DNA from 3 places in the Limnohabitans sp. MORI2 genome. Region 3 is predicted to be linked to each of the others. Evidence: predicted binding sites of a transcription regulator. Region 3 holds the regulator's gene; each other region holds the start of a gene.

Region 1 (10,628 bases), 210 kb from region 3:
CGGCATCCAGCACACGCGCAGTGGCCGTGTTGATGTTGGGCAGCATGGCGGGCTGCACACAGCCTGCGAGCATGAGCACTTTGCGGGGGTGTTGCGTTGTGGGCCACACCACGCCATTGCGCTCAGCAGTTTGAGGCGCTGGCACTTTGGCTTTGAGCTTGGCAGGCAATACACCGCGCACCGCTTGGCCGAGCTTCATGGCCGGCGCGAACAGCGGAGAAGTGAGGCCTTCTTTCAAGGCCCAACGCATGAAGCGTTCACCCACAGGGCGCGGCACTTGCGCGTCCACCACCTTGCGGCCCACGTCCACCAAGTGACCGTATTGCACGCCGCTGGGGCACGTGCTTTCGCAGTTGCGGCAAGTGAGGCAGCGGTCCAAGTGTTGCTGCGTGGCTCGCGTGGGCGTGGCACCTTCAAACACTTGTTTCATCAAATAGATGCGGCCGCGTGGGCCATCGAGTTCATCGCCTAACAGTTGGTAGGTCGGGCACGTCGCTGTGCAAAAACCGCAGTGCACGCACTTGCGCAAAATGGCTTCGGCTTGTTCGCCTTCGGGTGTGCCGACGTATTGGGGGGCCAGGTTGGTTTGCATGTGAGGCTCTGTGTTTTAAACACGACCAGGGTTGAAGATACCGGCTGGGTCAAACTGTTTTTTGAGTTCGTTTTGAATGCGCTGCTGCACCGCGTTGAGTGGGGTGTACACGCCTACGGCTTTATCGGCGTCACCATGTGCAGCGCTGGTACGGAACAAGGTGGCGTGGCCGCCTGCTTTCACCGCCGCCTCGCGCACTTGCGCAACGGCTGAGGCAGGCGCCCACAACCAACGCTGGGCACCATGCCACTCGATGTATTGGGCGCATGCAACGCCGTTGACACGCACATCCAGCACAGGCGCGGTTTGCGGCACGCTCAGGCGCCACAAGCAGTCTTGATCGGTTGGGGCTTTGAAGAAATCCAAAGTGTGCTCGCCGCTGCCACGCCAGTCGTCAACGACATCCTGTGCATTCATGCGTGTCACGTGTGCACCCAAGGCTTGCACATCAGCGCTCATTTTGGTCACGGCGGCATCCACGGCTGCAACAGCCCCACGCAAGCGGACAAAGAAAAAATCTTGCGCCGGATCGGCGGTGGTGTCGTACACCCACGCGCTGGCGTTCAAGGGCAAGGGTTGACCGCCCCATTGGTTGATGAGTTTCAAGGCTTGCGCTTGGCTAACGCCAGCGCACACCAAAGTGGCCTCACCGGGCGCGACAGGCAACACCTTCAATGACACCTCGGTGATGAGCCCCAACTGACCCCAGCTACCGGCCAACAAACGCGACACGTCATAGCCCGCCACGTTCTTCATCACTTGACCGCCAAAGGTGAGGTGTTCGCCTTTGCCATTGATGACGCGTGCACCCAGCACAAAATCGCGCACCGTGCCCACGCTGGCGCGCGAGGGCCCCGCCAACCCTGCAGCCACCATGCCACCAATCGTGGTGCCTTCGCCCAAAGCATCGTGCCGCCCTGCTGAGAAGTGCGGTGGCTCGAAAGCAAAGCTCTGACCTTTTTCAGCCAACGCCGCTTCAACCTCGGCCAAGGGGGTGCCTGCACGCACGGTGATCACCAACTCGCTGGGTTCATAACTCAAGATGCCACTGTAAGCGCGGGTGTCTAGCACTTCGCCTTGCAGCGATTGCCCCAAAAAGTCTTTGGTACCACCCCCACGCAAGCGCAAGGGCTGGCTGGTTTGAGTGGCGTGAAGGATACGGTCGGTGAGGTGTTGCAGCGTGTCTTGCATGAACCGCATGGTAGCCGCTAGGTTTGCAGCTGGTTTTGAATTTTTTGCACAGTCCTGTCAAAAATAAAAAAAGCCCGCCGAGAGGCGGGCTGTGAAGTCCAAGGAAAACTTGAAGTACTTGAAAAATTAACGGTGGTAGGCCGTTTCGCCGTGTGAGCTGATGTCGAGGCCTTCGCGCTCTTCTTCTTCGGTCACACGCAGACCCAACACGATGTCCACCAGTTTGTAGGCCACGAATGACACCACAGCAGACCAGACGATGGTGGTACCCACAGCAGTTGCTTGGATGATCACTTGGTCGACGATGGAATAGTCAGGGTTCACGGCATTGGCCACGTAGTCGAACACGCCAGTACCGCCGAGGGATGGGGCTGCAAACACGCCGGTCAACAACGCACCCAAGATACCGCAGACACCGTGCACGCCGAACACATCGAGTGAGTCGTCAGCGCCCAAGAGGCGTTTCAAACCATTCACACCCCACAAGCCGCCGAAGCCGCCCACCAAGCCGATCACGATGGCACCCATGGGGCCCACGAAACCGCAAGCGGGAGTGATCGCCACCAAACCAGCCACAGCACCCGAAGCAGCACCCAGCATCGAAGCTTTGCCTTTGGCCATCGCTTCACCGGCAATCCAAGCAATGGTCGCTGCGCCAGTGGCCACCAAGGTGTTCACAAAAGCGAGGGCTGCTACACCGTTGGCTTCGAGGTTCGAACCAGCGTTGAAACCGAACCAACCCACCCACAAGAGAGAGGCACCGACCATGGTCAATGTCAAGCTGTGAGGCGCCATCGATTCTTTGCCGTAACCGACGCGCTTGCCGATCACATAAGCACCGACCAAACCAGCCACCGCAGCGTTGATGTGCACCACCGTACCGCCTGCGAAGTCCAACGCACCCTTGGCCCACAGCCAGCCAGCAGCGGCCGTCACAGTTTCCAAGCTAGCAGCGTCAGTGATGGCGTCAGGGCCGTCCCAGTACCAAACCATGTGGGCCACGGGCAAGTAGCTGAAGGTGAACCACAACACGCAGAACAACAACACAGCCGAGAACTTGGCGCGCTCAGCGAATGAGCCCACGATCAAAGTGCAAGTGATCGCAGCGAAGGTTGCTTGGAAGGCTGCGAATGTGAATTCAGGAATCACAACGCCTTTGCTGAACGTGGCAGCAATGGAGTCAGGCGTGATGCCTTTGAAAAACAACTTGTCAAAGCCACCAAAGAAAGGTGAACCACCGGTGAAGGCCACGGTGTAACCGTAGATCGTCCACAACACATAAATGAGTGAGCTCACCACGAAGACTTGCATCAACACAGACAGCATGTTTTTGCTGCGAACCAAACCACCGTAGAACAAAGCCAAACCGGGGATGGTCATCAAGATCACCAACAAGGTGGAAATCGTCATGAATGCGGTGTCGCCCTTGTTAGGGATGGCGGCAACTGCAGCGGCTGCTTCGGGGGCAGCTTGGGCCAAAGCGGCGCTTCCAGACAAAAGGAAGCCAGCGCCTATGGCCAGATAGGCGAAAAGTTTAGTCATGATGGATCTTCTTTCTTAAAGTGCTTCGGGCCCGGTCTCGCCGGTACGGATGCGAACAACTTGCTCTAAGTCGTAAACAAAAATCTTGCCGTCGCCGATTTTTCCGGTACGGGCAGAACCTTCAATCGCTTCGATCGCGCGGTCAACGTGTTCAGCGTCGACCGCAGCTTCGATCTTGACCTTGGGCAAGAAGTCAACCACGTACTCAGCACCGCGATACAACTCGGTGTGGCCTTTCTGACGGCCGAAGCCTTTGACTTCAGTAACAGTGATGCCCTGCACGCCAATTTGAGAGAGGGCCTCACGGACCTCGTCCAACTTGAACGGCTTGATGATGGCGGTGATGAGTTTCATGGTTGCTCCTAGAGAAGACAGTACGTTGGTTTAGAACGCGTACTTGACGCCAACGACCACTGCGTTTTTGCCAGCGTAGTAGCTAGTAGATGACAAGCCTTTTGAGAGCGTCTCATCAGCTGTTGTTTTGATAGCGGCAACGCTCGCTGTCAAGCCATCACCCAAGTCTTTGTTCAAGGTCAAAGCGAAGTCGCTGTAGCCATAGATTTGGTTTGCGTTCTTGATGCTTTGGCGGCCAGCGTGAGGCACGATGCTGTAACCATTGCCCAAATCAAATGTGGCGCTCAAATCCCAGTAGGTGCTGCCCTTGCTGTCAGAGTAGCCGAACAAGTTAGATGTGGCTTGTGAATACTTCAATGTTGCTGGGCCGTAAGTGGCGGCGCCATAGACTTCGTCTGTGTTGGCGTTCACGTTAGCAGAAGGTGCTGCGTCTTTGTATGTGTTGCCCACGTACTGGTAACGCAAGTAGCCGACGTCATAAGCCAAACCACCTGCTTCAAACTTATAACCACCGTAAAGATCCAACTCAACTGGACCTTTGGCTGTTTTACCGCCCGTGCCCAAAGCAGCATCTTTGATCCACTTGATCGTCGAAGCCCAAGCGCCCAGATAGAAGCCATTGGCATTGGCGTAGTCGATGCCGCCTTGCAATGCTGGATCGCCTTTGGTTTGAGCGATACCGCGGTAACGGTACTGGCTCACGACACCCACGTTGTATGTCACTTCTGGCGCTGCAGGCGCTGTTTGCGCAAACGCTGCAGAAGATGTGGCCAAGAGGGCCAACAAAAGTTTGGACTTGATGTTCATAGTTTTCTCCATTGAAAATTTAAGAGGGATACACCTACTTAGCAGGGTCCGTGCCAGCGCCAAAGTCCACAAAAGTGCTCTCTTCACTCACGCCGTGACCCAAAGTGATGCAGTAGTCTGACTACCCCATCATTTTGGTGCACTTCTTTGGTGCGCTACTTCGTACTACTTGCCCCGCAATGGGGATAACCCTTGGAACTGGAAGTTGTATGTCGCTTGCTTTGATTCACAGCCGCGCACTCTTGGGTTTGCAGGCACCGGCTGTCACCGTCGAGGTGCATTTGGCCAATGGTCTGCCAAGCTTCACGCTGGTGGGTTTGGCCGATACCGAAGTGAAGGAAGCGCGCGAGCGGGTACGGTGCGCCATTCAAAACGCGGGGCTGGAGTTTCCAAGCAATAAGAGAATCACCGTTAACTTGGCGCCAGCCGATCTACCCAAAGACTCGGGGCGCTTTGATTTACCGATCGCTTTGGGCATCTTGGCTGCGCATGGGCAGCTAGACATCGCCGCGTTGGCTCAACATGAATTTGCTGGCGAGTTATCTTTATCGGGGGAGTTACGGCCCGTGCGTGGTGCATTGGCCATGGGGCTGGCACTTCGCGGTTCGGGTGTGCGCACGCGCTTGGTGTTACCTCTCGGCAGCGCAGAAGAAGCTGCACTTGTCCCCACGGCCGAGGTCTACCGCGCCCAGCACTTGAGCGATGTGGTGGCGCACTTTGCAAAACCAGAGGTGAAGGGCTTGATGGCTCAGCGCGAAGAAGGCAACAGCCATGTTGCACACACCACAGAAGGGTGGTGTCGCATCGAAGCGCCGTCGCTGATTGCGACACAAGGCAATGCCCCTCACACAAACATCAGCGACTTGGCAGATGTCAGAGGACAAGCCATGGCACGTCGCGCCCTTGAGATTGCAGCGGCGGGTGGTCACTCGCTTTTACTAGTGGGCCCACCTGGCACAGGCAAGTCCATGTTGGCACAACGCTTTGCAGCCCTACTGCCTGAGATGACCTTAGATGAAGCTTTAGAAAGCGCTGCCGTTGCCAGCTTGGCAGGACGCTTTGAATTGAACCAGTGGATGCAGCGGCCCACGCGCAGCCCACATCACACGGCCACCTCGGTGGCGTTGGTCGGTGGCGGCACACCGCCGCGCCCGGGCGAGATATCGCTTGCGCACAACGGTGTGCTCTTCCTGGATGAGCTGGCCGAGGTCAAACGAAGCGCTTTGGAGGCATTGCGTGAACCCCTAGAGAACGGCCACATCACCATCTCACGGGCGGCCACGCAGGCGAAGTTCCCAGCACGGTTTCAGCTGATCGCCGCGATGAACCCCTGCCCATGTGGTTACTTAGGCTCTTCCGTCAAAGCCTGCCGCTGCACGCCTGACCAAGTGACGCGTTACCAAGGCAAGCTGAGCGGACCGTTGCTAGACCGCATTGATTTGCAAGTGGAAGTGCCGACCCTGACTGCTGATGTGTTGATGCAGACAGCACCCGGTGAGTCCACGGCCACGGTACGTGCGCGATGCCTAGCCGCACACGCCAAAGCCATAGCGCGACAAGACGTACCCAACCAAGCCCTGCAAGGCCAAGCTTTAGAAGCGCACATGCAGCTAGACGCAGCAGCGGCCACGTTTTTGCAAAACGCAGCCACCAAACTGGGCTGGTCCAGCCGCAGCACACACCGTGCGATACGCGTGGCACGCACCATTGCAGACCTGGCCGGCAGCACCGCTATACAAGTGGCACATGTGGCCGAGGCGCTGCAATACCGTCGCGTGCTGACTTAAGCGCGAGCGCCCAGCACGATGCCCTCACGCTGCAATTGCGCCATGACCTCTACACCTTCACGCACAAACGCTTCGGGCTCAGGATGTGACAACCAACGTGCCAGCACCAAAAAGGCTTGCTCACCGGTTTGACCTTCGCGCAGCAGGTCGAGCAACTGACCTCTGAACACGCTGCTCTCAAACACATGCAACTCATCGTCCATGTCTCGCAACATCGACACATAGGTGCTTTGCATGTCGTCAGGTTCGTGGTCGGTGTCAATGCTGTGCACGGGCCATTCGTAAGCCGCCTCCACATGCGTCGGGTTAAGCACCACCGCATGGCGCATCACATCCGCCGCGTCATCAAAAGCGGGCCACTTCACAGGTGCCGTGTTGACTGCGTTTTGTAGCCATTCGAAATGCGCCAAGTCTTGTAGCCAGGCAGGTAAGGTTTGCATCTCGGGGCTTTCGCACACATGCTCAACAAAGGCACGTTGCGTGGTGCTGGCCCAAGGGGTGTGATTGGGTGCATCTTTTAAGAAGAGGCGCACCGCATGCTCCCAAATATCCTCGCCTAACAACGCTTGGGTTATCGGAAAGGCGGGCTCCAACACATCGCACAAATGTTTCACCATTTCTTGGGTACAAGCAGCAGCGGCAACTTTGTCGACGCCATCGGGGGCTGGCACACCCAAAGGGTCGCGTAAATGGCGGGCTAGAGCAAATTGGTATTGGCGGAAATCGGTCAGCATGTCAGAGCCTCCAAGTTGAGTTGTTTCACATCGTCCACACAACGTGCCACGCGTCGATGGGTGCGCGCCAACACATCGCCCAACAAGGGGTACTCGCGCCCCACGCGCACGTAGTCAATGCTGCTCAAGGGCAAAGCGCGCAAAAACGCATGTGGATCAAAACCAAAATGCAAGCCGTTGGCCGCCAATGCATGCAAGTCCAAATGCAGACTGCAGCCTGAGGCGCTGACAACTTCAGAAATGAACTCTGCTTCATTCATCTCCACCAAAGTGGGAGCCATGTGGTGCATCACATTTCGAATACCAATGCGCAAACCCAACGCTTCTTGCACTTGGGTAATGCGTGACACCGTCCACTGCACTGCTTGGCGCGTACTGGGAATGGGCAAGTTGATGAACAAGGGCGCGTCGTCCGCGCTCCAAGCCAAGGCTTCAGAAAACACCTGGATACTATGTTCAACAATGAAGCTGCGCAGATCACGTAAAACAGCTTTGTCCAAAACCCCTGGACCACCCAGTGACAGGCTCTGACTCAAACACACGCCGGGGTAATGCTGCGTGAGTTGCTGTAAATCTTTACCCGCCGTGCCACCAATACCGATCCAATCGGGTGGCGTGAGTTCTAAAAACTGCAAGTTGTCAGGGGCACGGCTTTTCAGCGGTGCCAGCAGCGCAGGTCGCAAGGCCAAACCTGCGCCTTGAAGGATGTGATGTTTCATAAGGTCGCTTTCATACAAAGTGCCAATCGATGGCTCCAGGCCTCGTATTCGGCAGAGCTTCTGAGAACATGAACAAACGAATTTGCAAATCACCACCTTTTTGATAACAGCCCCAAAACCTCACAAATCGCGTAGGCGTCAATCTAAAAATTGAGGCTGCGTATCATTGACAACCCATGTCTCAAAACCATTTCCATCCGCGTGACGCACGCTTTGTTTGGGCGCTTTCGCTACTGCAACTCATCAGTTGGGGAAGTGTGTTTTACGGATTCGCTTTGTTCATGGAGCCGCTCGAACAAGCCTTGGGCATGAACCGGGCTGAATCGTCTTTGGGCTTTAGCTTGATGTTGTTGGCCGAAGGCGTGTTGGCTTTCCCAGTGGGTCGCTGGATTGATCGCGGGCATGAACGCACAGTGATGACAGTTGGCTCACTGCTGGTGGCATTGGCGTTTGTGCTGCACAGCCAAATCACGACAGTGCTTGAGTTTTATGCGGTGTGGGCTGTATTGGGTGTGGGCTTGGCGGGCACGTTGTACCCGCCTGCGTTTGCAGTGCTGACGCGACGATTTCCGCAGCACTTCAGACGCGCCATCATCATCCTCACGTTTTTAGGTGGCCTAGCCAGCACCGTGTTTATTCCGCTCGTGGCGTGGCTCATTGATGCGCTAGGCTGGCGCGATGCCCTGTGCGTGTTGGCCGCCATGCACTTGCTGGTATGTGCACCCGTGCATTGGCTGTTGTTACGCGATGCACCGCAACGCGCCGTGCTGGCATCCACACAAACCGACAGCGCCACGTTTTGGCACTTCGTGCGCCAGCCACAGTTTTGGCTGCTGGCCACATTTGTGGTGTTGCTCATGGGCGTCACGTCCGCCCTGCCCGCCCACATGGTGAGCTTGCTGCGCGAAAGTGGCATGGCCGAATCATGGGCGATTGCCGTACCGGCCAGCATTGGTGTGCTGCAAGTGATGGGCCGTTTGGGCTTGTATATGGCCGAACACCGCGTAGACGTGCACGCCACCAACCGTTGGGTGACGGTGCTCATTCCACTAGGCTTTTTAACGCTGCTCATTGGCGCTGGCCACGGACTGTGGGGCGTGCTTTTTGTGGTGTTTTATGGTTTGGGGAACGGCATGCTCACCATCGTCAAAGGCACGGTCATGGCGCAATACGTGAGCCGTGAACACATGGGCAGCTTGAACGGCTTGCTGGGCTTGCCCATGGCATTGGCCCGGGCCGCAGCCCCATGGTTGATGGGGCTGCTGTGGTCTGCCGAGGTCGGTTACACCGTGGGCTTGTGGGTCATGCTGGCGGCCAGCGTGGTGGGTGTAGCAGCGTTGTGGTTAGCACAGCGGCTGCGCAACACATAGTCAAACGACAACCGGCCAGGCCCCATCCACAACAAGGTCCACAACATGCCCATCAGCACCACGGGGTACTTGAAGTTGCCAAAACCTTTGTCGGTGAACACATAACCTTGCGCCAGCTCGCGCCAAGTGCTCCATGCCTCGGGCCAGTGCACGCTGGCTATGGCCACCACACTCAGCACCAGCAACGACACCGAGAAAAAGCGCGTGCCAAACCCGATGACAAAAGCAATGCCACCAAGCAACTCAAACCACATGGCCATTTGCCAGCTGATGTTGGGCGGCACGAGGTTGAAGGGAAACGGGAACTGATCTTGAATATCTGCAAACCAGTTTTCGCCGTTGAATTTTTCTAAACCGGATTCAAAAAAGTCCCAACCCAAGATCAAACGCAAGCTGAGCAGACCTAGCCACAAACCCAACGCGTCGAATGTGCCGAGGTATTGATTGAGGCGTGTTTTCATACACACGTGATGGATGCTGTGGCTCATGGCAGCGTTCCCAAAATAATGTCTTGTTCTTGAAGTTGCTTGAGCAAGCTGGTACCAAACGCCACCAGTTGTTCAGGCTGCGGGTGTTGCATTTGTTCGGCGATGTGCTGCATCGCTTGTGTACCGGTCATGGGCTGCACGTCTAGCAGCGCGAGCACATGTGCGGTGGCGGCATTCACTTCGGTGAACTGCACCGCATCGTCTGCATCGCGGTACACCACCAAATGCGTGTCCAAAGGTTTGCGTGGTTTGTGTTGCTCGCCAATGCGATGCACCGCCCAGTCGTAGTGCAAGTCCATGCGTGCAGGGTTGAGCACCACGGTGTTTGCCATCAGGTCGCCTTGTGGGTTGGCCGCTGGGCGCGTCACGTCCATCACATCCACCGCCAGCTCGGCCCACTCGTAATGCGCCAAGTCAGGCAACCAGCGCAGCAGCGGTTGCTTGGGGCTGCCCTCTTGCAAATAGCGCACAAACTCACGCGGTATGTCGCGAAACCATGGCGTGTGCAAAGGCCAATCGCGGTAAAAAGTACGGCACAAACGTCGCCATGCGGTGTCACCCAGCAACTTACGACTCAGCGGCATGCAGGTGTCGATGAAGCCGCACACGTTGTTGAACAGCATCTCGTTGTACACCGACATGCGCCGCACGGGCACGCCTGCTGGGCGCATCGTGTGATGCGGGTCACGCACGTGGCGCGCCATGTCTTGCTGAAAGCTTTGAAACATCGCCGTCATCACGCCACCTTCTTCATGCGTGGCGCTTGGGCCTGCAACCGTGCGATTTGCATGACTTCGGCCGCCAACTCGCTCAAGCCGGGTAAATTGAAATCTCGCTCTAAGCAAGTGGGCACATGGCCGCCGATGCGCTCATACGCGGCCAGCAGCAAATGCCACACAGGGTCAATCACCTCTGCGCCGTGTGTGTCGATCAGCAGGCCATCGGGCTCTACATAGTGGCCTGCCACATGCACATAGCACGTGCGCTCGAGCGGCAAGGTGTTGAGGTAGTCCAAGGCATCAAAGCCAAAATTTTGGCTGTTGA
Region 2 (10,628 bases), 270 kb from region 3:
GATGTGTCATGTCATGCCTCCGCACTGCGGCCTTTCATGGCAAAGATGCCTTGGGGACGTTTTTGAATGAAGACGATGATGAATACCAGCACCGCAATCTTGGCCAGCACTGCGCCGGCCACGCCTTCGAGCAATTTGTTCATCAGGCCCAAGCCCAGCGCGGCGTACACCGTGCCTGCCAGTTGCCCCACGCCACCGAGTACCACCACCATGAATGCATCGACGATGTAGCTCTGTCCGAGGTCTGGCCCCACGTTGCCAATTTGGCTGAGCGCACAACCGGCCAAGCCCGCAATGCCGCAACCGAGTGAAAAGGCGTAGGTGTCAACGCGTGCCGTGTTCACACCGAGCGCTGAAGCCATGGGGCGGTTTTGGGTGACGCCGCGCACAAACAAACCCAAGCGTGTTTGGCTGATCAACAGCGTCATGCCGACCAACACAAACAGAGCGAAGCCAAGAATGATCAAACGGTTGTAGGGCAGCGAGAGGTTGGCCAGCAGTTGCACGCCACCGCTCATCCACGAGGGGTTTTCAACCCCCACGTTTTGCGCGCCAAAAATGCTGCGTACGCCTTGCATCAACACCAAGCTGATGCCCCAAGTGGCCAACAGCGTTTCAAGCGGGCGACCATACAAGTGGCGCAACACCAAGCGTTCGAGCACCGCGCCCACGAGGGCTGCTGCCAAAAATGAAGCAGGCACAGCCACCAACAAATACGCGTCAAACATGCCTGGCAAGTACTGACGAAACAGGCCTTGCACCACATAGGTGGCATACGCGCCAATCATCATCAGCTCGCCGTGCGCCATGTTGATGACGCCCATCAAGCCGTAGGTGATGGCCAAGCCCAATGCCACGAGTAACAAGATGGAACCCAAGCTGATGCCGGTAAACAATGCGCCGAGTTTGTCGCCCCAGCTCAGCGCGGCCTGGATGGTGAGCAGCGAGGTTTGCAATTGCGAGCGGACTTTTTTGTCTTCCTCTTGGCTCAGACGTTGATTGAGCAAGAGTTGGGTGTCGGGGGTTTGGCTGTCGGCCAGAGTTTTCGCCGAGGCAAAGCGTTCGTCAGCGTTGTCGCTGTTGAGCAAAATTGCAGCGCGAGCTAACAACATTTGTTTTTTCACGCCCTCATCAGCCTCGCTTGCCAAGGCTTTTTCGAGCATGGCGAGTTTGGTGGGATCAGGCTCTTTCAGCACCGATTTGGCGGCTTGCGTGCGTAAGGCGACATCGGGGCTGAGCAATTGCAAGGCAGATAACGCGGCATCAATCTCACCGCGCATGCGGTTGTTGTTGATCACGTCTTCTGCGGTGTCAGGCAGCGCACTGGCTTCACCGGTCACAGGGTCTGTCGCTTGGCCATCGCGTACCACCAGCACGTGTGTGCCGTTCACTTTTACAGCGTCATCGGCCATGGCTTGCAAAAACGCAGCGGTTTGGGCGTCAGGGGTGGTCAAGGCTTTTTGCAGCGCCGTCACGCGTGCATCGGTGTCGCCCAAGGTGAGGGCGCGGGCTTGGTCTGCCGTGAGTGCCAGTGCGCTGGTTTGGCTCCATACAACAATGGCCAATCCACAAGCGATGCGGTGCACCCAGTGGCGCTGACATGCGATGTGCCTTTGCAGCGTGTGCGTGAGCGATGACATAGAAAAGTGGTGCATCAAGATTTCCATAAAAAAGGGGAGGGCAGTGCCCTCCCCCAAGTCAATCCCTCGGAGAAAGGTTTACTTCTTCACAGGCTCATCGGGCTTAGAAGCATTGCCTTCGATGAAGGGGCTCCATGGCTTGGCTTTCACAGGGCCTGGTGTTTTCCAAACCACGTTGAACTGACCGTCCGCCTTGATCTCGCCAATGAACACCGACTTGTGCAAGTGGTGGTTCTTCTCATCCATCTTGCTCACAATGCCGCTGGGTGCTTTGAAGGTTTGACCTGCCATGGCAGCGATGACTTTGTCGGTCTCGGTGGACTTGGCTTTCTCAACCGCTTGCTTCCACATGTTGATGCCGATGTAAGTGGCTTCCATGGGGTCGTTGGTCAAAGGCTTGTCTTTGTGACCGGCGATGTTCTTGGCCTTGGCATAAGCCGCCCACTTCTTGATGAACTCATCGTTGGCAGGGTTCTTGATGGACATGAAGTAGTTCCATGCGGCCAAGTGACCCACCAAGGGCTTGGTGTCCACGCCGCGCAACTCTTCTTCACCGACAGAGAACGCAACAACGGGGACGTCTTTGGCTTTCAAGCCAGCATTGCCCAGTTCTTTGTAGAAGGGCACGTTGGAGTCGCCGTTGATGGTGGAGACCACGGCTGTCTTGCCGCCAGCAGAAAATTTCTTGATGTCCGCCACGATGGTTTGGTAGTCGCTGTGACCAAACGGTGTGTACTTCTCGTCGATGTCCGACTCTTTCACGCCTTTGCTCTTGAGGTAAGCACGCAAAATTTTGTTGGTGGTGCGTGGGTACACATAGTCGGTGCCCAACAAGACCCAACGCTTGGCAGCGCCGCCGTCTTTGCTCATCAAATAGTCCACCGCAGGAATGGCTTGTTGGTTAGGTGCAGCGCCGGTGTAGAACACGTTTTTGCTGAGCTCTTCACCTTCGTATTGCACGGGGTAAAAGAGCAAGCCGTTCATTTCTTCTACGACGGGCAACACCGATTTACGAGACACCGAAGTCCAGCAACCAAAGATCACAGACACCTTGTCTTGGCCGATGAGCTGTTTGGTTTTCTCAGCGAACAAGGGCCAGTTGGAAGCGGGGTCGACCACCACGGGCTCAAGCTTCTTGCCCAGCACGCCGCCCTTGGCGTTGATTTCGTCGATGGCCATGAGCACGGTGTCTTTCAACACAGTCTCAGAAATGGCCATGGTGCCAGACAAGCTGTGCAGCACGCCCACTTTGATGGTGTCTGCGGCCAACGCTTGTGGCGCTAAGACCAATGAGCCGACAGACAGCGCAGCTGCGGCGGCCAATGCTTTCAAATTTCCTCGACGATTCATCATGGGGGTTCACTCCAAAAAATTAAGGGTTGTTCGGCGCTCGCTGTAGCGGTGCGCTTCGCGAGACCTATCGCAAACCCTGTGCCAATTTGTGTATCCCCTAGACCAACGATGACTGCCTATATATAGGCAAAGTAAGCGTGATTGAGTGGCACCATTTGAGGTCAAAAAAATAAAAATGCACCAGCCTGATGCGTGTCGATTCGCAAAGTTGTGCGCACCAAGACGGGGTGGCGCACCAAAGCCAATGATTCAGGGGCTTAGGGCGATGTTGAAGAGGGCACGCATGTTGCATACTTCAAATCACTATGGAACTCACACCCCGCGAAAAAGACAAGCTGTTGATCTTTACTGCTGCTTTGTTGGCCGAGCGCCGCCAAGCTCGTGGTCTGAAGCTCAACTACCCCGAGGCTGTTGCCCTCATTAGCGCTGCCGTGATGGAAGGTGCGCGCGACGGCAAGACCGTGGCGCAATTGATGAGCGATGGCCGCAATGTGCTCACCCGTGCCGACGTGATGGATGGCGTGGCCGAGATGATTCCCGACATCCAAGTCGAGGCTACGTTTCCAGACGGCACCAAGCTCGTGACCGTGCATCAGCCCATTGTTTGATTTCACTTTTCGGACGTACACCATGCAACGTTTAATTTCTCTTATTTCGCTCATGCCCGCTTGGGCCATGGCCCACGAAGGCCACGGCATCGAGGGTGCTTCGCACTACCACGCTACCGATGTGTGGGGCTTTGTGATCGCGTTGGCGGTCGGCGCCGCCATGTGGTGGATGGGTCGCAACAAGTAAGGCGAGGCACGCATGACACCCGGCGAACTCTTGATTGACGAGGGCGAACACACCCTCAACCCCGGCCGACGCACGCACACGTTGGTGGTGCAAAACGCCAGTGACCGCCCGATCCAAGTGGGCTCGCACTACCACTTTGCAGAAACCAATGCAGGCTTGCGCTTTGATCGTGTGGCTGCACACGGCATGCGTTTGAACATTGCCTCTGGCACTGCGGTTCGCTTTGAACCCGGCCAACAACGCACGGTCGAGTTGGTCGACTTGAGCGGCGATCGTCAGGTGTTTGGCTTTCGCGGTTTGGTGAACGGTCCTGTGGACAAAGGAAGCAAGTGATGGCAACCATCGGCAAACGCGCTTACGCAGAGATGTTTGGCCCCACCGTGGGCGACCGCCTGCGCTTGGCAGATACCAACTTGGTGGTGGAAGTCGAACAAGATTTCACACTCAAAGCGGGCGGCTACGGTGAAGAGGTGAAGTTCGGCGGCGGCAAAACCATCCGCGATGGCATGGCGCAATCGCAGCGCACACGTGACGGCGCAGGCACAGGGCCACAAGCGGGCGGCGCGGTGGACACCGTGATGACCAATGCCCTCATCATTGACCACTGGGGCATTGTCAAAGCCGACATTGGCTTGAAGGGCGGTCGCATCGTGGCCATTGGCAAAGCGGGCAACCCCGATACACAACCGGGCGTGGACATCGTCATTGGCCCAGGCACCGAGGTGATCAGCTGCGAAGGCAACATCGTCACTGCGGGGGGTGTGGACACGCACATCCATTTCATCGCACCGCAGCAAATTGAAGAAGCGTTGACGAGCGGTGTGACCACTATGCTTGGTGGCGGCACAGGCCCAGCTACTGGCACCTTTGCCACCACTTGCACACCTGGCGCTTGGAATATCGAACGCATGTTGCAAGCGGCGGATGCATTTCCGATGAACCTCGGCTTCTTGGGCAAAGGCAATGCCGCTCTGCCCGATTCGCTGCACGAGCAGATCAACGCAGGCGCGATTGGCCTAAAGCTGCACGAAGACTGGGGGACCACGCCCGCCGCGATTGACAACTGCTTGAGCGTGGCCGAGGCCACCGACACGCAGGTGGCCATCCACACCGACACGCTCAACGAATCGGGTTTTGTGGAAGACACGGTGGCCGCCTTCAAAGGTCGCACCATCCACACCTTTCACACCGAAGGTGCAGGCGGTGGCCATGCGCCCGATATTTTGAAAGTGGTGGGCGAGGCCAATGTGTTGCCCAGCTCGACAAACCCGACGCGTCCGTACACCGTGAACACGCTCGACGAGCATGTGGACATGCTCATGGTGTGTCACCACCTCGACCCCGCCATTGCCGAAGACTTGGCCTTTGCCGAAAGCCGCATTCGCCGCGAGACGATTGCCGCCGAAGACATCTTGCATGACCTCGGTGCCATCAGCATGATGAGCAGCGACAGCCAAGCCATGGGCCGTGTGGGTGAGGTGATCATTCGCACATGGCAAACCGCGCACAAGATGAAAGCGCAACGCGGTGCGCTACCAGGCGACACGGATCGTCATGACAACGCGCGTGTCAAACGCTACATCGCCAAGTACACCATCAATCCATCGATTGCCCACGGCATCAGCCACGAAGTCGGCAGTGTAGAAGTGGGCAAGTGGGCCGACTTGGTGGTGTGGAAGCCCGCATTCTTTGGCATCAAGCCCAGCATCATTTTGAAAGGTGGCTTCATCGCCATGGCGGCGATGGGCGACCCCAACGCGTCCATTCCTACACCGCAGCCCGTGCACTACCGCCCCATGTTTGGAGCGTATGGCGGCGCGTTGCACCGTGGTTCGCTCACGTTTGTGTCGCAAGCGGGCATGGCAGCGGGCATCGGACAGAAGTTTGGTTTGAATAAAACCTTGAGTGCCGTGAAGAACATCAGAAGCGTGGGCAAACGTGACATGATTCACAACGACTATGCGCCACGCATGGAAGTGGATGCCCAAACCTATGCGGTGCGGGCGGATGGCAATCTGCTCACCTGCGAACCTGCGCTGAGCTTGCCCATGACACAACGTTACTTCTTGTTCTAAATTTTTCTGATGCTCATTTGTTCTAAATTGATTTCTGGCGGCCAAGGTTTGGCGACTGCTTTGCTCAAGCGTGCGCCCACGGTGGAGCTCGATTGGGACGTACGCCAAAAAAGCCGCTTTGATGCGACTGACAGCACAGGCCGCAGCTTGGGTGTGTTTTTGACGCGCGGCACTTTGGTGCGCGGCGGCGATGTGTTGGTGGCTGAAGACGGCTCGCTCATCCGTGTGGTGGCGGCACCGCAAGAGGTGTTGCGCATCACTGCCTGTGCGCAGCACGGCACCGCGTTTGACTTGACGCGTGCGGCTTACCACCTCGGCAACCGCCATGTGCCCATCGAGTTGCAACCCGATCACTTGAAGATTGAACCAGACCATGTGTTGGCCGATATGCTGCGCGCCATGCACATGACGGTGGTGACGGTGCATGAAGCGTTTGAGCCTGAAGGTGGTGCGTACAGCAGCCATGGGCACTCACATGGGCATAGTCACGGCGAACACAGCCATAGCCATAGCCATGATCACACAGATCGCTCTCACGGCCACGTGCACGGACCCAACTGCAAGCATGACCACTGACGCTGCCACTGCAGCGCCGTCTTCCACACCGGCGCTGATCCAACTCATCTGGCTCGCATCGCCTGCGTTGCCCATTGGTGGCTTTTCGTACTCCGAAGGTCTAGAAGCTGCGATTGACCAAGGGATGGTGCATGACGAACACAGCGCAGCTGAATGGTTGATCGACCAGCTCCATCTCACACAATCCCGCGGCGACATGGCCGTGCTCGGGCAGATGATCGCGGCCTGGCAAGCGCAAGATCAGGCACGCTTAGAAACTTTGAGCCAATGGGTACATGCCACCCGTGAAAGTGCGGAACTGCGTTTGCAAAGCGAGCAAATGGGGCGCTCCATGTTGGAGTGGTTGCGCAATCAAGATGCATTGGATGCCGACACCTTGGCGATGTGCAACCGTTGGGTGCCCACGTATCCGCTGATGTTTGCTTTGGCGTTGTCGCGCACAGGCGCACCGATTGAACACTGCTTGCAGGCTTACGCCTTTGGCTGGTCCGAGAACATGGTGCAAGCCGCCATCAAAGCCGTGCCACTGGGTCAAAACTCAGGCCAGCGCATCTTGACCCAATTGGCCCAACACATCGCGTCTGCTGTCAGACATGCGCTGCGAGTGACGGACGACACACGGCAAGCCTTTTCTCCCATGCTGGCCATTCTCTCGGCCCAACACGAAACCCAATACTCACGACTGTTCAGATCATGAAGCACTTACACAACATCGCACATCGCACCAAAAAATTGCCACCTCTGCGCGTGGGCATTGGCGGGCCTGTTGGCTCTGGCAAAACCACCTTGCTCGAAATGTTGTGCAAGGCCATGCGCGACACCTACGACCTCGTGGCCATCACCAACGACATCTACACCAAAGAAGACCAACGATTGCTCACCATCAGCGGTGCGTTGCCCGCCGAGCGCATCATGGGCGTGGAAACCGGTGGCTGTCCGCACACCGCGATTCGTGAAGATGCATCGATCAACCTCGAAGCCATCGACCGCATGTTGGTGGACTTTCCCGATGCCGATGTGGTGTTCATTGAGAGCGGTGGCGACAACTTGGCGGCCACCTTCAGCCCCGAGTTGAGCGACTTGACGATCTATGTGATTGATGTGGCAGCGGGCGAAAAAATCCCACGCAAAGGTGGCCCTGGCATCACCAAGAGCGATTTGTTTGTGATCAACAAAACCGACTTAGCACCTCATGTGGGTGCCAATTTGGACGTGATGAAAGCCGACACCATTCGCATGCGCACCACAGCCAATGGCCTCAAGCCGTTTGTGATGACCAACTTGCGCACCCTCGATGGTTTGCAAGACGTGGTCAAGTTCATTGAGACCAAAGGGATGTTGGTGGGCTAGGAATATCATCACGACCTATTCCATAGGAGGTGCGATGCTAGTCATGACCGCTGTTTTCGCCAGTATCTTGGCGTTGATGTTCATCAAACTCTCGTTCAATGTCATTCGGTTTCGTCGCAAGAACAAGGTGTCTTTGGGTGCCGGAGGCGTTGACGAACTAGAAAGGGCGATGCGCGCGCATGGCAACTTTGCAGAGTATGTGCCCTTGGGTCTGTTTCTGATGGGAGCTTTGGAGCTCAATGGGGCGCCGTTAACACTGGTGGCTCTTTTGGGGGGCTTGTTGGTGCTAGGACGCTACTTCCATGCCAAAGGCATCAATGAACCACCCCCTGAATTCACCAACCGCGTTCGAGGCATGAAGCTGACGTTCGCTGCACTCGGTTTGTCGGCCTCGGCCAATCTCGCTTGGGTTGGCTATTTGGTTGTGACATCGATCTAACGTCACGATGCATTGAGCAGGCCATCGTATGCAATGGTGATGGGCGCGTGGTCTGAAAACTTCTCACCTTTGTAAATCGACTCGGTGCGCGCCTTGGCCGCCACTCCAGGCGTGGCCAAGTGGTAGTCCAAACGCCAACCCACGTTGTTGGCGTAGGCTTGGCCTCGGTTGCTCCACCAGGTGTAGCAAGCGTCGGTGGTGTCTGGCTCTAACTGGCGGTACACATCTACTACGCCGCCCTCGCTCGTGAGTTTGGTCATCCACGCGCGTTCTTCGGGCAAGAAGCCGCTGTTTTTCAAATTGCCTTTCCAGTTTTTCAGGTCCGCTTCTTTGTGCGCGATGTTGATGTCGCCGCACAGCACAAACTCGCGCTCAGCCTTGAGCGTTTGCAGATGCGGGTAGATGGCATCTAAAAACCGGTACTTCGCTTCTTGGCGTTCGGGGCCCGATGAGCCGCTGGGAAAGTAGCTGCTGATGATGGAGAGCTTGCGTTGTGGCGTGTCAAAGCGCAACTCCACATAGCGGCCTTCGGCATCGAACTCGCCACCATCAAAACCGATGATCACATCGCTCGGCTCATGGCGGGTGTAGATGCCCACGCCCGAGTAGCCTTTTTTCTCGGCGTATTGAAAGTGGCCTTTTAGGCCCGCCAAGGTATCAAACGTCCCTTCGATGTCTGCGGCCTGGGCTTTGATTTCTTGGACGCAAATACAATCAGGGCTCGATTTGTCGATCCACGCCTCCACGCCCTTACGGGCTGCAGATCGGATGCCATTGAGGTTGAGGCTGGTGAGTTTGAACAAGGATTTTCCCCATGAGTAACAGTGCCGCGACCAACGACGTGTTGGCCCAAGAATTTGTGCAATTTTCGCTGGATTGCGGCGTGTTGAAATTTGGCGAGTTCAAAACCAAGGCGGGCCGCATGAGCCCTTACTTTTTCAACGCCGGTTTGTTTGACGACGGCGCCAAGCTGGGCAAGCTCGCTGGTTTTTACGCGCAGTGCATTGTCAACAGCGGCATCGAATTCGACATGATTTTTGGTCCTGCCTATAAAGGTATTCCTCTGGGTGCGGCGGTGTCCATCGAGCTGGCACGTTTGGGCAAAAACGTGCCCTTTGCCTACAACCGCAAAGAAGCCAAAGACCACGGCGAAGGTGGCAGCTTGGTGGGTGCGCCCCTCAAAGGCCGCGTGCTGATCGTGGACGATGTGATGAGCGCAGGCACGGCTGCACGCGAGTCCATCGCGCTCATCAAAGCCGCCGGTGCCACGCCGCATGCCGTGGCGATTGCGCTGGACCGCCAAGAAATGGCCACTGAAAAACAGGCCGATGGCACCACCCAAGATGTGCCCTACAGCGCCGTGCAATACGTGCGCGAGCAACTGGGCATGAGTGTGTGCACCATCGCCAAGTTGGAAGACTTGTTGGCTTACTTGGGCAAGCAGCCGGGTAATGCGATGGGCGAGCACTTGGCGCGCACGCAGGCGTATCGCGAGCGTTACGGCGTGTGATCTGAAGCGCCACATGCGCTTTTGCGTGAGCGTCTATTTTTTAATAGACGCTTTGAATCGCAATGGAGGCCACGATGTGGGTTGCTGTATTTCAACAGGGTGTACGCATCGCCCTTGCGTTGTCCCTACCGCTGTGGTTGACCGGTTGTGTCGCCACCACCGAGCCTTTGATCACCAGCCAAGAGCCCGTGGTTCAACACACAGTCAAAGTGCAGGTGTATCGCGCGGCTGATGATGCAATCAGTCATTACGATGACGCACAAATTCAGCAAACACTGGGCGAAGTTGAGCAAACGTTGCGAACACGCGGCATGGCTGTGTCGTTTGAGATTCAACCGAGCATTGAGATCGATGAGTCTTTTGAAGATTTGTACTCTCAGGACATCTTGCATTTGAGTGGTCGGTTTCGCGTTGACCCTGACAAGAAACTGCGCATCATCATCACGAACAAAATTTGGAGTTGTGGCAACAACTCTTATGAGACAACAGTGATTTTGGGTTGCACGCCAGTGGGTAGCCCCGTGGTTGTGGTGCAGGGAATGGTGGACGGATCCTCAAGCAACTACGGCACCACGGATGTGATTTTGTGGTTGCATGAAATGGGTCATTCCGTGCAGCTGGGCCATGCCGACAGCTGGAAGCGGGTGATGACGCCAGCGCCTCAACCCGATTCCACGCAGTTAGAGCGCTATGAAGTTCGCCAGTACGGTAGCCTGGGTGAGCAGCTGCGTGCACAGGTTGTCCATGCGGCGGTGGCCGCCCCTAAGCCCATGTCTGCTGACGTACCGCCTGCAGAGGTGAATGTTGTGGCACATGTGCGTCAGGCAGGCTTGCACGGACTCGACCTCACGCCATTGAAAAGCATGACCGATGCGCAGCTCTTACCGTTG
Region 3 (10,628 bases):
TGCCGCCGCCATAAGCCGCATCATCAAAACCAGCGTCGCCGTTTTGATTCACGTCTTCGTAGGGCGACACATATTCGGTAGGTGGTGAGTAGCGCGCACGGCGAGCAGCGCCCGCAATACCTGCGGCTTCAATACGTTCGCCGTAGGGCGGGTTGACCAACATCACACCTGGCACATCGCAGGGCGGCATGCGCTGCAAGGCATCACCGCCTCTGAGCTGCACCGCGTGTGCCACACCGCCGCGCTCGGCGTTGCGCTGCGCAAAGTCAACCATACGGAAGGCCACATCACTGCCGAACACTTGGGCACGCGGCTCACACTCTTGCGCGCGGGCGTTATCGAGCAAACCATGCCATACGTGCTCTTGGTAAGGAATGAGTTTTTGGAAACCAAATTTGCGCATCGACCCCGGCGCGATGTTGCAAGCAATTTGTGCTGCTTCCACCGCGATCGTGCCGCTGCCGCAGCAGGGGTCATACAGCGGCACGCCTTGGGCCGCAAGTCCGTCGGGGTTGGCGGGTGTGCCATCGCCCATGCTCCAACCGCTTGCGGCCAGCATGGCGGCGGCGAGGGTTTCTTTCAGCGGTGCATCGCCTTTGTCAGCGCGCCAACCGCGTTTGAACAGTGGCTCACCCGAGGTGTCGATGTAGAGCGTGCACTCATCGGTGGTCAGGTGCACATAGATGCGCGCATCGGGCCACTGTGTGTTGACATCAGGGCGCACACCAAACTTGTGACGGAAGCGATCCGCCACGGCATCTTTCACTTTCAAGGCCGCAAAGTTCAAACTCTTCAAGGGGCTGTGCTGCGCGGTGATTTCAATCTTGAACGTCTCTTTGGGGGAGAACCACAACTCCCACGCCACCTCACACGCCGCACGGTACAGGTCTTGTTCTTGGCGATACATCGTGTGTGACAACTCCACCAACACACGCTGCGCCAAGCGGCTGTGCAAGTTGAGTTTCAACACATCGCGCCACGACGTGCGCACCATCACACCGGCACGAAACACGCGCAAGTCTTCGTCACCCACGCCCGTGATGTGCCGAACCTCTTCGGCCAGATAGGTTTCAACGCCCGCCGCACAGGGCAGGAAAAGATGCAGTTGGTTCATAGATTTCTTTAGAGCGCTTTGCGCAATGTCGTGGGCGCAATACGCAGCGCCTCACGGTATTTGGCCACGGTGCGGCGAGCGCACTCAATGCCTTGCTCTTTGAGCATTTCGGAAAGCTGATTATCCGACAGCGGTTTTTTAGGGTTTTCGCTCGCCACAAATTGTTTGATGAGCGCACGCACCGCTGTACTCGACGCGTTGTTGCCGCTCTCTGTCTCAAGGCCAGAGCCAAAGAAATACTTGAGCTCAAACGTGCCGTAGGGCGTGCTCATATATTTATTGGTCGTCACACGGCTGATGGTGGACTCGTGTAGCCCCAACTCTTCGGCGATCTCCCGCAGCACCATGGGGCGCATGGCGAGCTCACCGTGGATGAAGAAGTTCTTTTGACGCTCGGCAATCGCGTTGCTCACACGCAAGATGGTGTCAAAGCGTTGCTGGATGTTTTTGATGAACCAACGCGCTTCTTGCAAGCGCTGTTGCAAACCCGCATGCGCTTCGCCTTTGCCGCCTTTGAGTGCGTTGGCGTAAATGTCGTGCACGCGCAAACGGGGCATCACATCGGGGTTCAAAGCCACCTTGAATTTCGGAGCAGTAGTTGACTTGCCCACACGGGTGACCAACACATCGGGCACCACCACATGACGCTCAACATCTGCAAAGCGGCGGCCGGGCTTGGGCTCTAAGCGGCCAATCAACGCAATGGCCACTTTCACATTGGCTTCGCTGTCGCCCACCAACACGGCCAAGCGTTTGAAATCGCGTTTGGCCAACATGTCCATCGGTTGCTTGCACATGCGAATGGCTGTGTCACGGATCTGCAAAGCTTCTTCACCCTTGGGCTCCAAGGCTTTGAGTTGCAGTGTCAAGCACTCGGCCAAATCGCGTGCACCCACGCCCACAGGCTCTAGGCTTTGCAGCAGTGACAAGGCAACTTGGAAGCGGTGTTCGAGCTCTTCGATTTGCTCTTCGTCGTCGCCACCCAAACCTTCGGCCAAGCTGCGCAAGGTGTCTTCCAGGTAGCCGTCGTCGTTGAGGTTTTCAATCAAATAACGCAAGGCAGCTTGATCAGTAGGGCTCAAGCGCAAAGCCAGTGCTTGGCGATGCAAATGCGAGGCCAGCGACTCTTGCATGCGCGCCAGCTCAGTCGCATCGGCAGCATCACTGTCTGCGGTGTTGTTGCTGTTGCTCGCGGGCGCGTCGCCGCCCCACTCAGAATCGTCCGCAGAAAACTCCACGCTGCCGTCGCCATCCCAGCTCTCAGCCACACCGTCCACACTTGGCTCAGTGTCGCTGGCTGTGTTATCTACACTGATTTCGGACATGACGCCATCGAGAGATGGCACCTCGCGCGTGGTCTCCACCTCGTCATCGCGCGCAGGTGTATCAGCCTTGTCTAAACCAAATTCTTCGCGAGGGGCTTCTTCAAAGTCTTTGTCTAGAAACGGGTTCTCATCGAGCATTTGCTCAATCTCTTGGCTCAACTCCAGCGTCGACAACTGCAGCAGTCGGATCGACTGCTGCAACTGGGGCGTGAGCGCCAGATGTTGGGAAACGCGGAGTGATAAGCCTTGTTTCATGATGCTCGATCACATTCGGAAATGTTCGCCAAGGTAAACGCGGCGTACATCCACGTTTTCAATGATTTCGCGCGGCGTTCCTTGCGCCAACACACGACCATCGCTGATGATGCACGCGTGGTCACAAATGCCAAGCGTTTCGCGCACATTGTGGTCGGTGATCAACACCCCCATGCCACGCGCTTTCAAGAAACCAATGATGCGTTGAATCTCAATCACAGCAATCGGATCGATACCCGCAAAGGGTTCGTCCAACAAGATGAAACGAGGATTGGTGGCCAAAGCGCGTGCAATCTCGACGCGTCGACGCTCACCGCCCGACAAGGCCAGAGAGGGCGACATGCGCAGATGTTCCACACGCAACTCTTGCAACAACGCTGTCAATCGCTTTTCAATTTCATCGCTGTGCAGGGGCTTGCCGTCGTCATCACGTTGTAGCTCTAACACCGCACGCACGTTGTCTTCCACATTCAACTTGCGAAAAATAGACGCCTCTTGCGGCAAATAGCTCAACCCCAAACGCGAGCGGCGATGAATGGGCAAATGCGCCACAGGCTCGCCATCAATCGTGATGCTGCCACCATCGGCACGCACCAAGCCCACAATCATGTAAAACGAAGTGGTTTTACCTGCGCCGTTAGGGCCTAACAAACCAACCACTTCACCTTTTCTCACGGAAATCGAGACGTCGTGCACCACTTGACGGCTGCCATAGGCTTTTTGCAAATGGCGAGCCTCCAAGCGGCTTTCGCTCATCTCTGCTGCATCAGTTGGGGTGAGCACTTCGATCACGGTTTTTCCAATGTTTTATTGCGCGGCGCTAAAACGACTTTGACTCGACCCACAACACCCTTGCCAGCGTCTTGAGGTAAGTGGCCATCAATGCTGAACACATCGGTCAAATTTTCGTAAATGATTAGCTTGCCAAGCATGGTGTCATTGAGCGTCGCGCCACGATAACGGCGCACTTCAGCCTGATCAATGAGCGTGATCCGATCTGCCTTCCCATCAAACTCGATGCGCAAGGCTTCGCCTTCCATGAAGTCATCGTTACCTTCACGCTTTTGTCGAAAAAAAGCACGTTTGCCCGGTTCAGGAAGGATGACACCAAACTGGTAGCCATCCGCATCTTCACGCATCTCGATGCGTGCACCTCGCATGATCATGGTGCCTCGCGTCATGACCGCACGTCCCGTAAAGATACTGACTTGCTTAAGCTCGTCGTGCACCAAGTTATCGGCTTCAATGTGCGTGGGTTTGTCACGATCTGCTTTTTCCGCCGACGCCGCTACCGGCACAATGGCCATCAGCAAAGCAAGTGAGAAAGAAGCAAATGAGGTCAAGGCACGGATATTGCTCGTTGAGTTAAAGCATTCTAACCATCAATAAAGCAATTTTCGTGCTGACCCCGCCATGCAAGGCGGACAAAGACTTAGCGGCCGCGACGAACTTCACCGATCAAGTACTCGGCCACCTGCAGCGCACGATCCATGGTTTGCGTCAAAGAGCCATCGGTGTAGAAACGCCCCGCCACGCCCAAGGACGGCACGCCTTGCACCTTAAAGGCTTCTTGCAACTGCGTGGCACGGCGCGCTTTGCTGGCAACACCGAAGCTGTTGTAGGCCTCCATGAACTTCTTTTCTGGCAAGCCATTCTTGTCAGCCCAAGCTGCCAAAGCCTGAGGCGTGTTGAGTTGTTGGCGCTCGGTATGGATGGCATGGAACAACTTGCCATGCAAAGCATCCACCATGTTGAGCGCCTCAAACACGTAATACGTGCGTTGTTGAGGTTCAAAATCATCGCGAAAACGCACGGGCACACGTTGAATCACCACATCTTTCGGGGCAGCTTTTTTCCAAGCGGTAAACTGAGGCTCAAACGCATTGCAATGTGGGCAGCTGTACCAAAAGAATTCGATCACTTCAATCTTGCCGACACCCACATCGGTCGGCACACGCTTGTCCAGCGGCAAGTAATCTGTGCCTTCCACTGGCTTCTTCGCAGGGGCGGGCCCTTGTGCGTGAACAACGACGGGCAAGTTCGTCACGGCAGCAGCGCTGATCGCAGCGAAAGAAAAATCACGACGCTTCATAAGTTACCTCTTGGTGTTTAACGTTGTACCCGCACCATGGCGGAATCAATGTGCGCAGCATCCAGCTTGGCACGCACCCGTTCGGCTTCGGCTTTGTCGAGCGGACCTACGCGCACACGGTAAACCGTACGCCCGCCTTGGTCACGCTCGCTGATTTTGGTGTCTAAGCCCAACAAAGCGGTCTTGGCACGTTGCGCTTGCGCCTCTTCATTGGTTCGGTATGCGCCAGCTTGCACAAAATAAATAAACGGGTCTGCATTCGCAGATTTATTCTCCGCCCCGGGCTCTGCGGCTTTCGGTTCAAGCACTTTGGCCTCAACAGGCTTCGGCTCAGATTTCGGTTTGGGTTCCGGCTTAGGCTCTGCTGTCTTTTTCACCAAATCGCCTAAGGGGTCAGCACTCTTGGCATCCACCTTGGTCGCAGCATCAGGCTTAGGATCTGCCTTGACCTCGGTTTTACTCTCATCAGACTTGGCGCCTTTCTTGCCATACAGCGGTGCATTAGGGTCCCAGTCTTTATTTTTCTCAGCCTCCGCGGCATCAGAGTCTGCCGTGCGTGTTTGCCCTTTGGTCATGAAAGGAATGGGCATTTTGGTGACGTAGATGGCCACGCCCAGCGCCACGCCAAGTCCGACCACAAGACCTAGGATGAAGCCAATCAAAGTGCTGCCACGCTGCTGATTCATGCGCGAATTCTCCACTCGTTACATGCTGGCGGGCGCTGACACACCCAACACAGCCAAGCCATTGTGCAGCACTTGCGCTGTCGCAGCCACCAGCGCCAAGCGCGCCTTTTTCACCGCTTCATCGTCGACCAAGATGCGCTCGGCATCGTAGTAGCTGTGGTAGCTAGCCGCGAGATCGCGCAAGTAGAAAGTCACGTCGTGCGGCGCAAAGTCTGCCGATGCGGCAGTCAACATCGCTGGGTACTTGGCCAGTTGCAACATGAGGGCTTGCGCTTGGGGGCTTTCGAGCGCAGACAAGTCCACGTCTTTGAGCGCAGCCACATCGCCACCGTCTTTTTCAGCCCACGCACGCAGCACCGAGCAGATGCGCGCGTGCGCATATTGCACGTAGTACACGGGGTTGTCGTTGTTCTTTTGCACGGCCAAGTCCACGTCGAAGGTGTACTCGGTGTCGGGCTTGCGGCTCAGCAAGAAGAAGCGCACGGCGTCTTTGCTGGTCCACTCAATCAAGTCACGCAAGGTCACGTAGCTGCCCGCGCGTTTGGAAATCTTCACTTCTTCGCCGCCGCGCATCACGCGCACCATGGTGTGCAGCACGTAGTCGGGGTAGCCCTCGGGAATGCCCACATTGGCGGCTTGCAAGCCAGCGCGCACACGGGCAATCGTGCCGTGATGGTCTGTGCCTTGAATGTTCACCACCTTGGTGAAGCCCCGCTCCCACTTGGTGATGTGGTACGCCACGTCTGGCACAAAGTAGGTGTAGGTGCCGTCTGTCTTTTTCATCACACGGTCTTTGTCGTCGCCATAGTCGGTGGACTTGAGCCACAGCGCGCCGTCTTGCTCGTACGTTTTGCCAGCCGCTTGCAAGCGGCTCACCGCGTCGGCCACTTTGCCGCTGGTGTACAGACTGCTCTCGAGGTAGTAGTTGTCGAACTTGACGTCAAAGGCTTTCAAGTCAAGGTCTTGCTCGTGGCGCAGGTAAGCCACGGCGAACTCGCGCATGCCGTCCACATCGTTCACATCGCCGCTGGCGGTGAATTCGCGGTCGTCGGACTTGACGGTTTTGCCCGCCAAGAAATCGGTGGCGATGTCTTGGATGTAGTCGCCGTTGTAAAACGCTTTGCTCTCTGGGTTTTCAGGGTCCACAGGCCAGCAATCGTCGCCGGGCTTGAAGCCTTGGGCGCGGAAGTGTGTGCTCTTAGCCAAGGTGTTGATTTGCACGCCCGCGTCGTTGTAATAAAACTCGCGGTAGACGTTCCAGCCTTGGGTTTCAAACAAATTGCAAATCGCATCGCCCAACGCCGCTTGGCGACCGTGACCCACATGCAATGGGCCGGTGGGATTGGCCGACACAAACTCGACCAACACGCGTTGGCCGTTTTCAGCTTGAAAACCGAATTGCTCTTTGGCAGCCAACACCTCGCGCACGATTTGTTGTTTGGCGGCTGGCTTCAAACGGATGTTGATAAAGCCGGGGCCTGCAATCTCAATGTCTTGCACCCACTGTTGATAGGCGGGCGCGGCCAGCAAGGCATCACGCAACTGTTCACCCAACTGACGGGGGTTGAGCTTGAGGGGCTTGGCCAACTGCATGGCGGCCGTAATGGCGTAGTCGCCATGCGCGGCGACCTTGGGGGATTCAAACGCGGCTTTGTTGCCAGAACCGGGCAACAAACCGTCGAGGGCTTGGCTCAGGGCGGCCAGCAATTCTTGTTTAACTTGGAGCATGGCTAGATTTTACGGGGCGGCAAGCTACCACTCATACACAATGCTCATCTGGCACGATCTGTTCGCAATATCGCAGGATATTGACCCAAGCCTCTAAACCACCAAAGTCTTCTGGCTGTAACCCTTTGCCATGAAGCGTTGTTGCATCAAAAGTAATCCCTTCTGGATCACCCAAATAAACTTCGTATTTCTTACGAAGGTGCTCCTTGATTAGCCACTTCGGACGCCACGGAGAATGCGCAAAAGCATTCCTAACTTGATTTACAACGGCACGAAGACCTTGGCGGCTAACTTCTTTATCTTGCTTGCCAAAAACCTGCTCTAAGACCTCATCAGCAGTCAATGCACTTGAACCAATTGCTATTAAGACAAGGTTGTGCATACCCAGAATCAAGTCATGCTTAGTGCCTTCAGGGTAGGCAGGTAATCGAACTCCTCTCTCTCCTGTCAAGATCTCGACGTCTCTGTCAAATAACTCACGTGAAATACGGTCATGTTGGACTTCAACATTTAATCTGAATGCCAGCCCCAATACTGCTTGTGCTGTTCTTAATTTTGCTTTTGGCGTCTCTTCGCCTAAATACTCATCGACAGGGCCATTCATTGCTTATTACTTAGCAACACATTTACCGTAATACTGAGATGAAACCAACTGAGACTGCATCACAGCATTTCTACTGTGTACAGCCTCGCCAGATTTCGCGATCGTCGTCACCATGACGTTGCCCGAAGTAGTGATTTCAACAAAGCTGATACCACCAGCGTTTTGAATGGCCTTCACCTCTGCAGACCCGTTGTTACCCATCAAATAAGCGGACTTCTTTTCATCATCGCTAATGAATCGCAACTCGAAAAGCGGGGATTGTTTATTCAATCCACTGGATGTGGCCTCAAGATTGAACTTGCATTCAAAGCTCAAAGTCGCTGCAATACATAAATTGGCTGTTAATAGAAAAAAGGGAAGAGTAAGAATTTTTCGCATTTGCAAGACTTTGAAATAGTCACACCAAATGTTGCAACTTTGGTTTGCAAAAGAGTTTATCCGCTACAGATCAAACAATAAGCGTAAGCTTTGTATGTAGTGCGCATATCACGCAAAGCCACCATTTCTCAAACAGAGAGTGTCCTCATGCTGCAGCACCCCAGTAGTTGGCATGTCCGTAGTGGTCTTTCAAGAAATCAATCCACAAACGCAAACGCAACGGCAAGTGTTTGCGTTGCGAAAACACGGCGTAAATGCCGTTGGGTGGCGCAGCGAAGTCCTCCAAGACAGGGACCAAAAGCCCTTTTTGAATTTCCGATTCCACTTCCCATGTGCTGCGCCATGCAATGCCATGGCCTGCCAAGCACCAATCGTGCAGGACTTGTCCATCTGAGCAATCCATGGGGCCACTGGGGCGCAAGTGAATCACTTCATGGGTTGGGCCTTCATGACCTTTCCCACTGACGGGCACACGAAATGCCCAGCCACGGGTTTGCGATGCATCACTCGACAAGGTCAAACATTTGAAGCGCATCAAATCGCTCGGCACCTTAGGCGTGCCATAGCGTTTGATGAATTCGGGGGTGGCTACACATAAGCGGCGGTTGTCAGCCATGCGCACACTCACCAGTGATGAGTCGGGCAAATCACCCACGCGCACTGCGCAGTCAAAACCTTCGGCAGCCAAATCGACCACGCGGTCGCTCAGATTGAGTGACACGGTCACATCTGGGTGCATGCTGTGAAACTTTGGCACCAAGGGCGCCACATGACGGCGACCAAAGCCCGCTGGTGCTGTCACACGCAAATGCCCACTGGCTTTGAGACCGCCCGCACTCACGCTCGCTTCGGCATTGGCCACCTCGGCCAGCAAGCGTTGACAGTCTTCAAGGAATGCCGTGCCTTCGTGTGTGAGCGTGATGCGCCGCGTGGTGCGCACCAAGAGCTTGACGCCCAAATGGGCTTCCAAGCTGTCCAAGCGGCGCCCCATGATGGCGGGTGCAACGCCCTCGGCTTTGGCGGCAGCGGTCAAGCTACCTTTAGACGCCACTGACACAAAAGACTCAAAGGCTTTGAGTTTGTCCATGCATCGATTATCCACGGGCGCGAAAACACCCCCACCGCCTAAAATCAAGCCATGAACACCCAAGCATCTACGCATCGCCCCAGCCGAATCACACGCGCCGTTGCGCTTCTTGAGTACCTTGCACCGGCTTGGTTTGCCATGGTGATGGGTTGGTGTGGTTTGTCGCAAGCCTGGCTGCGTGCCACCGATGTGTTTGGCGACACCGCACTTGGATTGGGCTTGGTCGCCGCCATCGTTGCGCAATTTATTTTTGTGCTGTTGTGCTTGGCCTGCATCGTGCGTTTGCAAGCACACCCGAATGCCGTGGTCGCCGACATGCGCCACCCCGTGCGTCATGCATTCATGGCGACCTTGCCTATTTCTATTTTGTTGCTGGCCAGCTTGGGCATCAATTTGTTTTGGGGCACCAACCGCAACCTCGACACAGCGCTGACGTTCCTCTGGTGCGTTGGCTCTATCTTGGAAATTGCAGCCACTGTTTGGGTCATTGAACGTTGGCTTAACAACGCAGAAAACGGTGGTCTGCAGTGGGCCACCTTCACGCCTGTGTTTTTCATTCCTGTGGTGGGCAATGTCCTTGCCCCCTTGGGTGGCGTGAGCATTGGTTTAGAGACTTGGGCTACCGCGCAGTTTGGCATCGGCATGTTTTTATGGACGGTTCTGCAAACCTTGATGTTTGTGCGTCTGGCGCAAGCCGGCCCATTGCCTGCACGTTTGGCACCGAGTTGGTTCATCACCTTGGTGCCTCCCTCCATTGGTGGTTTGAGTTTGTTGCAACTGGACGCCCCGTTGACCTTGGTGTGGATGTTGTGGGGCGTTGGCGCATTCTTCTTGATGCTGGCCATCACTCAAATCAGCACCATTCGTGAACAAGCCTTCAGCATGGCCAACTGGGGCATGAGCTTTCCTTTGGCTGCCTTCACCTCACTCACTTTGCGCATGACACATGCCCCCGGCGGTGCTTGGCTGCAAATGCCCGCCACCTTGCTGCTGGCCATCACATCGTTGTTGATTTTGGGTTTGACACTCAGCACTTGGCGCGGTTTGCGTCACGGCCACTTGTTAGCGCCTGAAAAATAAAAGCACGCACAACACCGATTACCTACCAATTTGTCACGACAGCCCAAAAGCTGGCGATGCAATCCACACAGCGCAATCCAATAAGATTCGTCCTGATTTCCCCTTTTTGATTTATCCAGAGAGAACTCACCATGAGCCAAGACACCACGAAACGCACGCAAGTACGTAGCTTGCAAGTTGCCACCAACTTGTACAAATTCATCGAGACCAAAGTGTTGCCCGACACCGGCGTGAGCAGCGAGAAATTCTGGAAAGGTTTCGATGCCATCGTGCAAGACT

What was found. Region 3 encodes sigma-54, which starts transcription at its own class of promoters, with help from an activator protein. Its sites were predicted from a motif close to TGGCANGNAANCTGCTTT; they were not measured.
Region 1: QMG27_RS00250 (TorF family putative porin) is a predicted target of sigma-54. The motif match lies at 4,525-4,542, and genes of this name have one in related genera.
Region 2: QMG27_RS00525 (urease subunit gamma) is a predicted target of sigma-54. The motif match lies at 3,269-3,286, and genes of this name have one in related genera.

What each region holds. Positions count from the first base shown of each region.
Region 1 is NZ_AP027058.1:54,788-65,415, reverse strand. Features, by position in the region: gene glcF (glycolate oxidase subunit GlcF) at 1-592, opposite strand, end outside; gene glcE (glycolate oxidase subunit GlcE) at 608-1,783, opposite strand; gene amt (ammonium transporter) at 1,910-3,325, opposite strand; gene QMG27_RS00255 (P-II family nitrogen regulator) at 3,341-3,679, opposite strand; gene QMG27_RS00250 (TorF family putative porin) at 3,710-4,486, opposite strand; gene QMG27_RS00245 (YifB family Mg chelatase-like AAA ATPase) at 4,696-6,273, shown strand; gene QMG27_RS00240 (putative DNA-binding domain-containing protein) at 6,270-7,007, opposite strand; gene QMG27_RS00235 (DUF692 family multinuclear iron-containing protein) at 7,001-7,726, opposite strand; gene QMG27_RS00230 (MFS transporter) at 7,903-9,096, shown strand; gene QMG27_RS00225 (DoxX family protein) at 9,009-9,584, opposite strand; gene QMG27_RS00220 (putative DNA-binding domain-containing protein) at 9,581-10,321, opposite strand; gene QMG27_RS00215 (DUF692 domain-containing protein) at 10,321-10,628, opposite strand, start outside.
Region 2 is NZ_AP027058.1:112,414-123,041, forward strand. Features, by position in the region: gene urtC (urea ABC transporter permease subunit UrtC) at 1-10, opposite strand, end outside; gene urtB (urea ABC transporter permease subunit UrtB) at 12-1,655, opposite strand; gene urtA (urea ABC transporter substrate-binding protein) at 1,719-2,990, opposite strand; gene QMG27_RS00525 (urease subunit gamma) at 3,299-3,601, shown strand; gene QMG27_RS00530 (hypothetical protein) at 3,624-3,788, shown strand; gene QMG27_RS00535 (urease subunit beta) at 3,801-4,121, shown strand; gene ureC (urease subunit alpha) at 4,121-5,863, shown strand; gene ureE (urease accessory protein UreE) at 5,873-6,439, shown strand; gene QMG27_RS00550 (urease accessory protein UreF) at 6,429-7,136, shown strand; gene ureG (urease accessory protein UreG) at 7,133-7,789, shown strand; gene QMG27_RS00560 (MAPEG family protein) at 7,833-8,228, shown strand; gene QMG27_RS00565 (exodeoxyribonuclease III) at 8,231-9,031, opposite strand; gene pyrE (orotate phosphoribosyltransferase) at 9,043-9,738, shown strand; gene QMG27_RS00575 (hypothetical protein) at 9,813-10,628, shown strand, end outside.
Region 3 is NZ_AP027058.1:2,493,740-2,504,367, forward strand. Features, by position in the region: gene QMG27_RS11950 (THUMP domain-containing protein) at 1-1,114, opposite strand, end outside; gene QMG27_RS11955 (RNA polymerase factor sigma-54) at 1,123-2,694, opposite strand; gene lptB (LPS export ABC transporter ATP-binding protein) at 2,704-3,450, opposite strand; gene lptA (lipopolysaccharide transport periplasmic protein LptA) at 3,483-4,001, opposite strand; gene QMG27_RS11970 (thiol:disulfide interchange protein DsbA/DsbL) at 4,127-4,786, opposite strand; gene QMG27_RS11975 (SPOR domain-containing protein) at 4,804-5,472, opposite strand; gene argS (arginine--tRNA ligase) at 5,491-7,200, opposite strand; gene QMG27_RS11985 (hypothetical protein) at 7,232-7,804, opposite strand; gene QMG27_RS11990 (hypothetical protein) at 7,811-8,182, opposite strand; gene QMG27_RS11995 (LysR family transcriptional regulator) at 8,328-9,269, opposite strand; gene QMG27_RS12000 (SLAC1 anion channel family protein) at 9,321-10,349, shown strand; gene QMG27_RS12005 (malate synthase G) at 10,481-10,628, shown strand, end outside.